DNA from 3 places in the Lacrimispora sinapis genome. Region 2 is predicted to be linked to each of the others. Evidence: predicted binding sites of a transcription regulator. Region 2 holds the regulator's gene; each other region holds the start of a gene.
What was found. Region 2 encodes HrcA, which represses chaperone genes, less so after heat shock. Its sites were predicted from a motif close to TGTTAGCACTCNNNNNNNNNGAGTGCTAACA; they were not measured.

Region 1: the regulator HrcA is predicted to act here: its motif matches at 2,948-2,978, upstream of VIG27_RS06740 (Hsp20/alpha crystallin family protein).
Region 3: the regulator HrcA is predicted to act here: its motif matches at 2,303-2,333, upstream of VIG27_RS12645 (co-chaperone GroES).

Annotation. Positions count from the first base shown of each region.
Region 1 is NZ_CP141832.1:1,477,009-1,481,724, forward strand. Features, by position in the region: gene pepF (oligoendopeptidase F) at 1-1,579, shown strand, start outside; gene VIG27_RS06735 (nitroreductase family protein) at 1,614-2,384, shown strand; gene VIG27_RS06740 (Hsp20/alpha crystallin family protein) at 2,449-2,862, opposite strand; gene VIG27_RS06745 (YkgJ family cysteine cluster protein) at 3,071-3,739, shown strand; gene pyrF (orotidine-5'-phosphate decarboxylase) at 3,885-4,716, shown strand, end outside.
Region 2 is NZ_CP141832.1:2,828,530-2,833,245, forward strand. Features, by position in the region: gene dnaK (molecular chaperone DnaK) at 1-653, opposite strand, end outside; gene grpE (nucleotide exchange factor GrpE) at 714-1,364, opposite strand; gene hrcA (heat-inducible transcriptional repressor HrcA) at 1,382-2,431, opposite strand; gene VIG27_RS13280 (3D domain-containing protein) at 2,698-3,270, shown strand; gene VIG27_RS13285 (3D domain-containing protein) at 3,501-4,211, shown strand; gene hemW (radical SAM family heme chaperone HemW) at 4,307-4,716, opposite strand, start outside.
Region 3 is NZ_CP141832.1:2,697,794-2,702,509, reverse strand. Features, by position in the region: gene VIG27_RS12660 (biotin transporter BioY) at 1-522, shown strand, start outside; gene bioB (biotin synthase BioB) at 562-1,518, shown strand; gene VIG27_RS12650 (hypothetical protein) at 1,601-2,161, opposite strand; gene VIG27_RS12645 (co-chaperone GroES) at 2,427-2,717, shown strand; gene groL (chaperonin GroEL) at 2,802-4,421, shown strand; gene VIG27_RS12635 (DUF6106 family protein) at 4,557-4,716, shown strand, end outside.

The DNA.
Region 1 (4,716 bases), 1.4 Mb from region 2:
GTTATTTGTTTACGGAAAACAGAAATCAGATGAAGATACCGGCAATGCAAAATATCAGGAATTCTCGGCAAAGGCGAGAACACTGTCGTATCGGGCAGCAGGACTTTCCTCATTTCTGATACCTGAAATCATTGGGCTTCCGGAGGAGACCCTTGCCGAATTCCGAAAGAAGGAGCCAGGCCTTGCGCGTTATGAAAGAACCTTTGAGATTATTTTAAAAAAGAAGGCCCATACGTTATCCGCATCTATGGAAGCACTCCTGGCAAAATCCATGGAGGCCACATCCGGCTCTTCGGATATATTTAATATGTTCAATAATGCAGATGTAAAGTTTCCTGAGATCCCGGATGAGAATGGCCAGCCAGTCAGGATCACCCATGGGAATTATATTGCTCTTATGGAAAAGCAGAACAGAGAGGTGAGAAAATCCGCTTTTGAGGCCCTCTACGGTGTTTACAAGCAGTTTGGGAACACACTGGCAGCGACGTTTGCTTCCAACGTAAAAAAGGCTGCTTTCTATGCTGCGGCAAGAAATTATCCCTCTGCAAGGGCCCACTCTCTGGCTGAGAATGAGATTCCGGAAGAAGTCTATGATCATCTGATAGAAGCGGTTCATGAAGGAATTTCTTATCTCCATGAGTACGTTTCCATACGCAAAGAGGCACTTGGAGTTGAAGAACTTCATATGTATGATCTGTATGTGCCTATGGTATCCGCAAAAGAAAAAAAGATTTCCTTTGAAGAGGCCAAAGCCATGGTTTTGGAGGGGCTGAAGCCTTTGGGAGAAGAATATCTTTCGCTGTTGCGGGAAGGCTTTGAAAACCGTTGGATTGATGTGTATGAGAATGAAGGAAAAAGAAGCGGGGCATATTCCTGGGGCGTTTATGGGGTCCATCCCTATGTACTGCTTAATTATAACGGAACGCTTGACAGTGTTTTTACGCTTGCCCATGAGATGGGGCATGCGCTTCACAGCTGGTATTCCGACCGCAACCAGTCCTATGTGGATGCGGGCTATAAGATCTTTGTAGCGGAAGTAGCTTCCACCTGCAATGAAGCCCTGCTCATCCGTCATCTGCTGAATACGACAGAAGATAAAAAGGAACGCGCCTATCTGGTCAATCATTTTATGGACAGTTTTAGAGGAACCCTTTACCGGCAGGCTATGTTTGCGGAGTTTGAGGCAGAGACTCACCGTATGGTGCAGGAAGGCCGGATATTGACCTCAGAACTTCTCTGCCAGATCTACCACCGTCTCAATGAATTTTATTTTGGGCCCGATATGGTGATTGATCCGGAGATTGACTATGAATGGTCCAGAATCCCCCATTTTTATACGCCATTTTACGTATATCAGTATGCGACAGGGTTTTCGGCTGCCGTTGCCATAAGCAGCAAGATTCTCGCAGGAGATCAGGAAGCCATCAAGGGGTACTTTGAATTTTTAAGCGGCGGAAATTCCAGAACTCCCATAGACCTTTTAAAGCTTTGCGGTGTTGATATGTCAACAGCAGAACCGGTAAAAGAGGCGCTTTTGGTGTTTGCCGGGCTTTTAAAAGAAATGAGAGGGCTTATTTAAGTCCGATTGCTGGTTAGAGAAGAGGGGAGCAGGTATGAATCTTTATCAGATGATATTTAAAAGAAGATCCATCAGGAAATTTAAAAGAGAGCAGGTCTCGGAACAGCTTTTAAAGGATATCCTTTATTTCGGGAACTGTGTATTAAAGCTTGATCCGGACATTTCAGTAAAATTGGAAATATACGAAAATCTGGATGGGCGTCTGCCGGTTAAGGGGTTATGGAAAGTAGAGGCACCGTATTATCTGGTATTTTACTCGGAGGAGAAGGAGGGATATCTGGCAAATGCCGGGTATATTTTGGAACCGGTATTGCTGTACATGACAGGAAAAGGTCTTGGCACCTGCTACCTTGGAAACACAAAAGTATACAAAGAGAATCATGAAAAGTATAAGCAGGTGATTACCATCGCATTTGGTTATCCCAAAACATTGCTCTATCGTGATCCAGCCACGGCTAAGCGGCTGCCTTTAAAAGAATTGTGCGTATTTAAAGAGGAAGTAGGCGAACCGATTAAGAACATCTTAAAGGCTGCAAGACTTGCACCGTCTTCCATGAATACACAGCCCTGGCGCTTCATCGTTTATAATGACCGGATATATATATTTGCCTGCAGAGATTTTTTGCCCTCATCACCCCTTGTTTCCATGCGTGAATTATGCATTGGAATTATGTTATCCCATTTAACCATTGCGGCAGAAGAGATGTGGATGAACATAAAGCTGGAAAAAGATGAAGCCATGGCGAAAAAATCTTATAAAAGCGGGACTTATGTGACGACCGCTTATATAAAGGAATTCAACTGAGAAGCATTGGATCAAATATAAAAAAGCAGAAGGCTCAAAACGAAAGCCTTCTGCTTTTTTTGAATTATTCAATTGGAATGTATTGAGTGGCCTCAATTTCCTTAGGAGCCTCCTTTGGAAAGGTGAGTCTTAAAATACCATTATCAAAGGAAGCTTTAATATCTTCCTGTTTCACTCTGGACCCTACGTAAAAGCTTCTTTTTAAAGAACTGTGGTAGCGTTCCTTACGAATATAGTTTTTCTCAGATTCAGATTCATTTTCAGAGGTATTCTCTGCAAAAACGGTTAAATATCCGTCCTTCAGTTCTGCTTTTACCATTTCTTTATTAAATCCCGGCAATTCCATGTCAATAATGTAGTTGGTACCATCATCTTCGATGTCGGTTTTCATTAAGGATTGTCTGTTCGGATATACATCTGCAAAGAACGGATCATTGAAAAAATCATCAAATAAATTGTTTCTTCTGGCTAATAACATAATTATTCCTCCTTTTTCATTCAATCCTATCGCACCATTTGATCGGTGCTTTGTTTATTTGTTATAGCTGTAATATAACACACATTATTAGCGCTGTCAATAGGTGAGTGCTAATTTTTTGAAAAAAATTGAAATAACATTGATGGTATTTCAGGAAAATGATAAAATAGCCATGTTTTTAATAAGAAGAAGTGAGGGGACTCAGCATATGAAGCGGGAAGTCGATCTAAAAGAGATTTCAGATGGAAAATTATATGGGTTAAATGATATGGTGAAGGCGGATTGCGGAGACTGCAAAGGTTGTTTTGCCTGTTGTCAGGGGATGGGGCAGTCGGTTATCCTGGACCCTCTTGACTGTTTCCGCTTGACCGAAAACCTTTCCTGTACCATGGAGAAACTGCTTGCAGATAAGCTTGAATTAAATGTTGTGGACGGGATCGTGCTTCCCAACTTAAAGATGTCTGGCAAAGAAGAACGGTGCGGATTTTTAAGTGAAGAGGGACGCTGCAGCATTCATGGATTCCGGCCGGGGATCTGCCGTTTGTTTCCGCTGGGAAGAATTTATGAAGAACAGGGATTTCGGTATTTCCTGCAGACCAATGAATGCCGCATGGAAACCAGGACAAAGGTGAAGGTTCGGAAATGGCTGGATACTTCGGATATAAAGCGGTATGAAACATTTATATGGGACTGGCATTCTCTATTAAAACGTTTACAGCAGAGGCTGGAACAGGAAAATAGCCCGGATTTTGCAAATAAAATCAGCCTGTATGTGCTGAAGAATTTTTATCTGGCTCCTTATAACTTTGGAACGGACTTTTACAGCCAGTTTGAGAAACGATTGGTGGATGCTTCCGTTCAATTGACCGGCTGGTAAATAAGAATACAGTCATAAGTTTTCTAAAAAAGCATAGGTCTGCTTTCTTTGTTCGGAGGAACAAAAGGCTTGAAGCCAGTTCCTTCTTATGATAGAATTGGAAAGAATAGAGAATAATAAGGACAAAGAGACCAAGGAGGAGACAATGATCAGGCAGTTAATTGAGAAAATCCAGAAGACAAAAGCACCGATTTGTGTAGGATTGGACCCGATGCTTAACTATATACCGGAGCATGTTATAAAGAAAGCATTTGAAGAATTCGGTGAGACACTGGAAGGTGCAGCCGAAGCGATCTGGCAATATAACAAAGAAATCATAGATCATGTATACGATTTGATCCCCTCCGTAAAGCCCCAGATCGCCATGTATGAACAGTTTGGCATCGAAGGTTTGAAAACCTATGTAAAGACAGTGAATTATTGCCGGGAAAAGGGTCTTCTCGTGATTGGAGATGCCAAAAGAGGTGATATCGGTTCTACCTCGGCTGCTTATGCTGCTGCCCATATCGGTAAGGTAAAAGTAGGCAGCAATCACTTTTCGGGATTTGGCACCGATTTTCTTACGGTCAATCCATATCTGGGTACCGACGGGATAAAGCCTTTTGTTGATGTATGCAACGAAGAAGACAAAGGGCTTTTTGTGCTGGTCAAGACCTCCAATCCCTCCAGCGGGGAATTTCAGGACCGTCTGGTCGATGGACGCCCAGTGTATGAGCTGGTTGCGGAAAAAGTTGTAGAATGGGGAGCCGAATCCATGGATGGAACTTACAGCAATGTGGGTGCTGTTGTAGGTGCTACTTATCCTGAGATGAGCAGAATTCTCAGAAAACTGATGCCAAACACATATTTTCTGGTGCCGGGGTATGGGGCACAGGGAGGAACTGCTGAGGATTTAAAACCATGTTTTAATGAAGATGGGCTGGGCGCAGTTGTAAATTCTTCCAGAGGAATCATTGCTGCATATAAGCAGGATAAAT
Region 2 (4,716 bases):
GCCTTCTTGAATTCATCTACCAGCCACTGGGTAATGCGGTTATCGAAATCATCACCGCCCAGATGGGTATCACCGTTGGTGGAAAGTACTTCGATGACACCTTCACCGATTTCAATGTTGGAAACATCAAACGTACCACCACCTAAATCGTATACCATGATCTTCTGTTCTTTTTCATTGTCAAGGCCATATGCCAGAGCGGCTGCCGTCGGCTCGTTGATGATACGTTTTACATCAAGACCGGCAATCTTTCCGGCATCCTTGGTTGCCTGACGCTGTGCATCGTTAAAATAAGCAGGAACTGTAATAACCGCTTCTGTTACCTTCTCGCCTAAATAAGCCTCTGCATCTGCTTTTAATTTCTGAAGAATCATTGCAGAAATTTCCTGAGGAGTGTAGCTCTTACCGTCAATGGTTACTTTATAATCTGTACCCATATGTCTCTTGATGGAAGAGATGGTACGGTCCGCATTCGTAACGGCCTGACGTTTTGCAGGTTCTCCTACCAGTCTCTCTCCATTCTTTGTAAATGCTACAACAGACGGGGTGGTTCTTACACCTTCGCTGTTGGGGATTACAACTGGTTTACCGCCTTCCATAACGGCTACACAGCTATTTGTTGTACCTAAGTCAATACCAATGATCTTGCCCATAGTTTTTTCCTCCTATTTATGAAACAAATGTAAAATGTTTTCTGATTTCATGATCTATTGTTAATTTGCTACCTGCACCATGGAATGTCTTACCACAGTATCCCGGTAGATATAACCCTTTTGAAGTTCCTGGGATACGATATTCTCTCCCAGAGACTCATCTTCAATATGCATCACTGCATTGTGGAAATTTGGATCAAACGGCTTTCCAACCGCTTCAATCGGTTTTACCCCTGCCTCTTCCAACGCTTTTATAAGCTGTTTGTAAATCTTTTCCATTCCATCTGCAAAAGGCGATGCCTTTTCCTCTTCCGGAATTGCAGCCAGACCTCTTTCAAAATTGTCAACGACCGGTAAGATCCGTTCAATGATATCTCTTGCTCCAACTTCAAACATGGCTGCCTTTTCTTTTTCTGTTCTCTTTCTGAAATTGTCAAATTCAGCCATACTTCTTTGCAGACGGTCTGTCAGTTCTTCGATCTTTTCATCTCTGGGATCGTTCTTTTCTTTCTTTTTTCCGAAAAAGCCTTTTTTTGCAGATTCACTTTTGGCACTGTCCTCTTCCTTTTGATCCGTCTCAGAAGAATTCTCTTCCGGACAGGATTCTGTATCTTCGTTCTCTTTCTCAGAGGAAACAGCATCTTCCGTATCAACTACCTCGTCTGCCAGATTCTCTTCTGTCAGATTCTCATCTGTCTTCACTTCTTCCATGCTCAATGTTCTACCCTTTACCTTTCATCTTTTTTCAATATTGTATCCAGCTGCGTCATTAAATTACGCAGAGTGCTTAAAACTTTCTCATAATCCATACGCTTTGGCCCAATAATGCCGATGGTTCCGCGAAGTCCTTCGCCAAGCTCATAATTAGCTGTTACAATGCTGCAGTCCTTCATATCCTTGACCGGTGCTTCATCGCCGATGTATACCTGAATTCCGGAATTTTCCTCTGAGCCGTTGACATCGTCCACAAGCTCCTGCAAAAGTTCTTTCTGTTCCAGGGTTCCGATCAGCTTGCTTGCCTTATCCCCATCGCTTAATTCGGGATACTTAAAAATATTGGTAGCGCCGCTGGTATAAATCTGGAGGTCTTCATCGTCTGCATGAATGGCTGCTGCCACTTCCGTGAGCACGCAGTCAACTACCTCCGAATGAGGGCCGGCCTGGATCTTCAGCCTGCTGATGACCTCAAGGTTGATTTCTTCTATACTCAGTCCGTTTAGTGCACTGTTTAAAAGAATGTTAAGATTTAAAAGTCCTTCGTCTTCCAAATCCTTTTGAATCGGAATCATAGTGTTCTTTATGATATTCCCCTCAATGACGATCACCACCAGAAGCTTCCCTTCATCCACTTTGGAAAGCTGTATAAACTTCAATTTGTTCCGATGGTACTGGGGAGCGCTTATCATGGCCGCATAATTGGTGTTCTGAGCAAGAAGCTTTGCCATCTGCTTTAACAGAAGTTCCACCCGGTCCACTCTCTTTAGCATCAGATCCTTGATCTCAGTCACTTCTTCTTCCTTCTCCTGCATGATCTGATCGACGTAAAAGCGATATCCTTTATCAGAAGGAATTCTGCCTGCCGAGGTGTGAGGCTGTAAAATATAGCCAAGCTCCTCTAAGTCAGACATCTCATTACGGATAGTGGCGGAGCTTAAATGCAGATCGGTGTACTTTGAAATAGTACGCGATCCCACCGGTTCCCCGGTTTCCAGATAAGTTTTAATGATTGCTTTCAAAATCGTCACTTTCCGTTCATCAAGCTGATCTTTATCCTTCAAACTGCCACGCTCCTTTCCTGAGTCATTATTAGCACTCAACCTTTGGGAGTGCTAACATCTTCTTTTCATAATATATGCTTTTTTTCTACATTTGTCAATACATTCGTATAAAAAAATTCCGTTAAGTTTTTGTGACTACATTCTACATTTTTTCTCATTCTTCAAGGATATATTACAAAGCTGTTGACATTTTATGCTTGACATTTAACACTTTTGTAATATAATAGTAACTGATACACCATAACAACACGATTGCGAGGTAAATCATGAAGTGTTTTTCAGGTAAATTACGAATCACTGGACTCCTGACATTCCTTTGTATTCTGCTGTTATCTACGACTGCAATGGCAGACGAAGTGTCCGGAAAAGAACAGACTGCAGAGGATGTACAATCTGAACGTGTCCAAACGGATAAGCAAACCATAAAAAACGAAACGGGAAACGAAGAAAGCTCTGAACATAACGAAGCATCAGAGAAAGAAATCGGACCTGGGATAAAAAAAGAAACAGAACCGCCAAAAACAGAGCCGGCAGGACCTGTTTATGAAAAAGGAGCATCTCTGGGATTTTTCTCTGCCACTGCTTATTGCCCCAGCAGAAGCGGAAAGATCGGAAGGACCTACTCCGGAACAGTACCAACAGCAAATCATACGCTGTCCGCAGATATCACCCTCCTGCCCATCGGCACGAAGGTCATGATCGACGATGTGATCTACACTGTAGAGGATACCGGAAGCAGCATCAAAGGGAAGAAGATTGATATTTTCTTTGGCAGCCGGCAAGAAGCACTGAACTTTGGTAGACAGACAAAAGAATTATTTGCAGTGGTTGTTAAATAATACAAGTCCATACGGCGCCCAGAAAAGCGATTGTTTTCGCTTTCTGAGGTGCTTTTTTTTTACGTCCGTTTTTCTGCATCAGCCCCTTTTTACCTGGCTTTTCCTGAAAAATACGGGAAAATGTGTAAAATTATTTACTTGTACCTCATTTATTACAAATCTGTTACATATAATTATAATAGTATTAAATCGTATTACGGATTGTAAAAAAGAAAGGAAGCAATTGTATGATGCAGAAAAGAAAGAACATTTCATGGTTCCTCGGAACTTTACTAATGATGGTATCTGTATTTTTAGGTGCAACCGAGGCTTATGCGCTTCCGGTAACCGGCATCGTTGATGAAGCAGATGAAAAAAGCATCAGGGGCTGGGCGCTGAACCCTTCCGACCCTCTTGCAGCCGTTGAAGTGAAGGTGGTCATATTAAACCAGACAAGCGGACAGGTCGCTGCAGAGCTTTACACTACCGCCTCCCAGCACCGGGAAGATTTAGCAGCCCAGGGAACCGGTACCGGGGATTACGGATTTGAAATAACCGTTCCCTGGGAGACTTACGGAAACGGCGCCTACCTGGTAGAAGCCTATGCCGCAGGCCAAAAGCTTTCCGGTACCAAGGTGCATGGCGTGGGTGTTACAGTTCCTGTGACTACTCTCCGTTCCCTAGGCACCTTCCGTACCACTGCCTACTGCCCCTGCAGGCAGTGCTCCGGGAAATGGGGCGGACGTACCAGCACCGGAACCGTTGCCACCGCAAACCATACGATCTCCGTGGACCCCCGCGTGATTCCTTACGGAACCCGTCTTATGATCGGCGGAGTGATCTACACTGCGGAAGACTGCGGAGGGGGCGTAAAGGGAAGACATATTGATATCTTTTTTAATACCCATGGGGAGTCCCGGAATTATGGTTCCCGGAGTGCAGAGGTTTATCTGGTGCCGTAATTGGAGACATATCAGCCATGAAAAAACAGGCGATGGAAGCGGCCAAATAGATTTTCCCATTTGCTTCCACGCCTGTGTTTTAATTTTAATGCGTTTTATAACAGGAACTGGCTCATCACATAATTGCTCAAGTCAACCCCCCGTAAAGTGAGACGATAATACCCGTCTTTGAATTCCATTAAGCCGTCCCGCTCCAGACCTTCAAGAATCTGTCCATACACGTTCCGGATATTCTGCCCAAAATTACTTATAAAACCGTGGGCGGAAACTCCTCTTGTAAGGCGCAGGCCAAGAAACATATACTCTTCCATTTTTTCATCAATACTAAGCCGTTCTAATTCCTGTCTGAGCACCCTGTTAAAATCTTCTTCCTGATAAAAGCGGGCATTGCAGTAGTCGTTTAAATCGGCAGTGTTGTGAAAGCGGCATCCGTTCATGTAGGAAGATGCCCCCAGTCCCAGTCCCAGGTACTCCATGCCGGTCCAATAGCCAATATTATGTCTGC
Region 3 (4,716 bases), 130 kb from region 2:
AAAGAACTTACGTTATGTGCATCCTTTGCCGCATTGAGTGCCATTCTATCGCAAATAGCCATTCCGATCGGCCCGGTTCCCATTAATCTGGCGCATATATCTGTATTTACCGCCGCCGGATTATTAGGAGCCAGGTATGGAGCTTTGAGCCAGTTTGTTTTCGTTCTTATGGGGGCTGTGGGGCTGCCGGTCTTTTCCGGGTTTAACGGAGGACTTTTCAGTGTCATAGGCCCGACCGGAGGTTACATTATTGCTTACATAGCATCAGCCTTTCTCGCCGGACTTATCATCGAACGGTCAGGAAAAAGCACTGTGCCGGTTCTGGCAGCAGCCATATATACCGGCTGGATCGTCACCTATCTGTTCGGTACCTTATGGTATTGTTATATCACCCATACAGGGTTTGCCGCCGCCCTTATGGTCTGTGTGATCCCTTTTCTGCCAGGGGATTTTTTCAAGACTTGTTTCAGCATTTATCTTATTAAAAAGCTGAATCCGGTTCTGTCAATGAGCGTTCGCTGACGGCCGCCAACAAACGTAAAATACAGGGAGAATTAGAAAATGACCTATGATTTCCAGCACCTTTCAAAAGAGGACGCGTTATCCCTCCTAAACCTGCCGGATGAAGAATTGCCGGAGCTGTTAGAAGCTGTTTATTCCATCAGAAAAAAATACAAAGGAAACACCGTATCCATCCAGCTGCTCACAAATGCTAGGAGCGGCAACTGTTCCCAAAACTGTGCCTATTGTGCCCAGTCCCAGGAATCCAAAGCCCATATTGATAAATACAGGCTGGTTGCTTATGAAAAGCTGTTAAAAGACGGTTATACGGTAACGGATAAGAATCTTGCACGCCATTGTATCGGTTTAAGCGGAATCCGTTTTCAAAATTCGGAAATAAATGAATTTGCAGATGAGATAAGAAAGCTTAAGAAGGAAACCCAATCTCCCATATGCTGCTCCATCGGGTTTTTGACTCCAGAGCAGGCGAAAATCCTGAAAGAAGCAGGAGTGGAGAGGATCAATCATAATTTAAATACAAGCAGAAGGTTTTATCCCAATATCTGTACCACTCATACCTATGAGGAGCGCATATCCAATATTAAAATGCTGCAAAGCATGGGATTTGAAATATGCTGCGGCGGCATTGCCGGCCTTGGGGAAGAAAAACAGGATATTGTTGACATGCTTTTTGACATCCAGGCAATCCATCCTCAGGCGGTGCCGATTAATTTTTTTATTCCAATAGAAGGAACCGCTTTAGAGAAAATGGATACTTCTTATCTATCTGCGGAATATTGTTTAAAAGTATTATGTCTTGCCCGTTTGTTGAATCCCAGTTCCGATATAAGATGTGCAGCCGGAAGAGAGGTATATTTAAAAGGAAAAGAGAAATGGATGTTCTATGCAGTGGATTCTATTTTTGCCTCCGGCTATCTGACTGCAGATGGACAGGCAATTGAGGATACCATTCAGCTGATCACAGATGCCGGCTTTGAATACTTCGTAGAACCCTGATCCGTTATGTTACAAAAAGGAGCTGCTTTTCCTGGTTCCATTCAGGAAAAACAGCTCCTTAATCCTGCGTGCTGCAGGAACGTTATGGAATATCATCTTCCACGATGGTAGTGGTATCATGGGTCGATGAATCCTTCATAGAGTCTTCCACATCCTCCGGTTCTTCCAATGTGTCCCCGGCCGGCTGGCCGTCTTCGGAAGCGGTATAATCAAGACCACCGTATTCTGTGAGATTCTCTGTTTCTTCTTTCGTGTCTTCTTTTTCTAATGAGGAGTCAAACATATCTTTTGCAGTAAATGCCACGGCATTGGCCGCTTCCTTTGCTGTATCGCCTACGATATTGGCTGCATCCTTTACCAGATTCTTAGCGGCAACGGCTGCATCCTTGGCAGCATCGGCCATGTCGGAAGCCGCAATCTTAAGCTCGTCCTTATTGGCATTTAAGGAAACATAGTTGCGGTTCATCGTGCTGTCAATCTTGGAAATATCGTCATTGCCGTCATCTTCAAAGTCGTGAAAATTTTCTTCCAGTTCTTTGTGGAAAGATCTGTATTTCGTAAAATAAGAGATGCCTGCAACAACAGCGCCGGCGATGGTGGCAAGTGCCACAAATTTCCCAAAACCATTACCCTTTTTTGCCATAAAAAAACACTCCTTTCATTCTCTTTGTTATTGTAATACTTCTGTTGAAAAAAAGAAAGGTATATAATAAGAAAATTTCTATAAACTAAATAAATAAGGTAAAAAACGTATAGATATGGTAAATTTGTAAAAAAATTATAAAGTTAGCACTCAACTATTGACAGTGCTAATAATGAGTGATATAACTTATTATGTGAATAAAAAAATACTTCTTTCGGAAGGCCAGAAGAAAGAAATAAGCAGAAAGCTATGAGGAGGAATTGCAATGAAATTAGTACCATTATTTGACAAAGTTGTGTTAAAACCATTGGTTGCAGAGGAGACAACAAAGTCCGGTATTGTTCTGCCGGGGCAGGCAAAAGAAAAGCCACAGCAGGCGGAAGTCATCGCAGTAGGACCTGGCGGTTTGGTAGACGGCAAGGAAGTTACCATGCAGGTTAAAATCGGCGATAAGGTAATCTTCTCCAAATATTCAGGAACAGAAGTAGAGACCGGAAAAGACGATGAAAAATTCGTTATTGTAAAGCAGAATGATATTTTAGCAGTGATCGAATAAATAAGGCGGCCGCAGGCTGTCACAAAGAACTGAAGGTCCCATAGGACTTTCCATTATTTTAGAAGAAAACTGGAGGTATGAATTATGGCAAAACAGATTAAATATGGCGTAGATGCAAGAAAAGCACTTGAGTCAGGTGTCAATCAGTTAGCAGATACTGTTCGTGTGACCTTAGGACCAAAAGGAAGAAACGTGGTACTTGATAAATCATTTGGTGCACCTTTGATCACAAACGATGGGGTAACCATTGCAAAAGAAATCGAGCTGGAAGATGCCTTTGAAAATATGGGTGCACAGTTAGTAAAAGAAGTTGCAACAAAGACCAACGATGTGGCTGGTGATGGTACGACTACCGCAACCGTTCTGGCACAGGCCATGATCAATGAAGGTATGAAGAACTTAGCAGCCGGTGCCAACCCAATCGTTCTTAGAAAGGGTATGAAGAAGGCAACAGAGGCTGCTGTTGAAGCCATTGCCAAGATGAGCGCACCGATCAAAGGCAAAGCCTCCATCGCAAGAGTTGCAGCGATCTCCGCAGCAGATGATGAAGTCGGTGAGATGGTAGCTGACGCTATGGAAAAGGTGTCCAACAACGGCGTTATTACCATTGAAGAATCCAAGACCATGAAGACAGAACTGGATCTGGTGGAAGGTATGCAGTTTGACAGAGGTTACATCTCTGCTTATATGTGCACAGATATGGAGAAGATGGAAGCGAATTTAGACGATCCATATATCCTGATCACCGATAAGAAGATCACAAGCATTCAGGAGATCCTTCCTTTATTAGAGCAGGTGGTTCAGTCCGGTGCAAGACTTTTGATTATTGCTGAGGATATCGAAGGAGAAGCTTTAACAACTCTGATCGTTAATAAATTAAGAGGAACCTTCAATGTTGTTGGTGTTAAGGCACCAGGCTACGGCGACAGAAGAAAAGAGATGTTACAGGATATCGCTGTTTTAACAGGCGGAACCGTAATCTCCGAAGAATTAGGATATGACCTCAAGACCGCAACTCTTGATTTATTAGGACGTGCAAAATCCGTTAAGGTACAGAAGGAAAACACCGTAATTGTTGACGGATTAGGCGATAAGGATTCCATTTCTGCAAGAATTGGACAGATCAAGAGCCAGATCGAAGAGACTACTTCTGATTTTGACCGTGAAAAATTACAGGAAAGACTTGCTAAATTATCCGGCGGCGTAGCAGTGATCCGTGTAGGTGCTGCAACAGAGACTGAGATGAAGGAAGCAAAACTTCGTATGGAAGATGCTTTATCTGCAGCGAGAGCAGCCGTAGAAGAGGGTATTATCGCAGGCGGCGGATCTGCTTATATTCATACCATCACTCAGATCGAAGACGTAGTGAAGAAACTGGAAGGCGACGAGAAGACCGGCGGTATGATCATCTTAAAGGCTCTGGAAGCTCCGTTATACCACATTGCAGCCAATGCAGGACTGGAAGGAAGCGTCATCATCAATAAAGTAAAAGAATCCAAAGTCGGAATTGGCTTTGACGCTTATAAAGAAGAATATGTAGATATGGTGGAAGCAGGCATCTTAGACCCGACAAAGGTTACCAGAAGCGCTCTTCAGAATGCTACCAGCGTGGCGTCCACCTTATTGACAACAGAGTCTGTTGTTGCTAATATTAAAGAAAAGACACCTGCAATGCCGGCTCCAGGCGGAATGGATATGATGTAAGACATATCTGTACGAAAGAATCACCTATGAGGTATCCTTTTATACCCTGAATCATACGGGAAGAGAAAGCAGCGCCTGAAAGGAATACCTTTATACCCCGGTAAGACGCAGGGAAGAAAGGAATCCAGTATCATTATGAATGAAATGTATGCAGAATGGCTTGTGAAGCGAAAAGCACCGGCCTATACCTTGGTGCTAAAGATCGTGATGGGAATTTTGTGTGTCATCGCATTTTTCCTTTCCATCTCTCCGGTTTTTGGGATTTTCGGAGTAATCATACTTTTTGCTGTCGGAG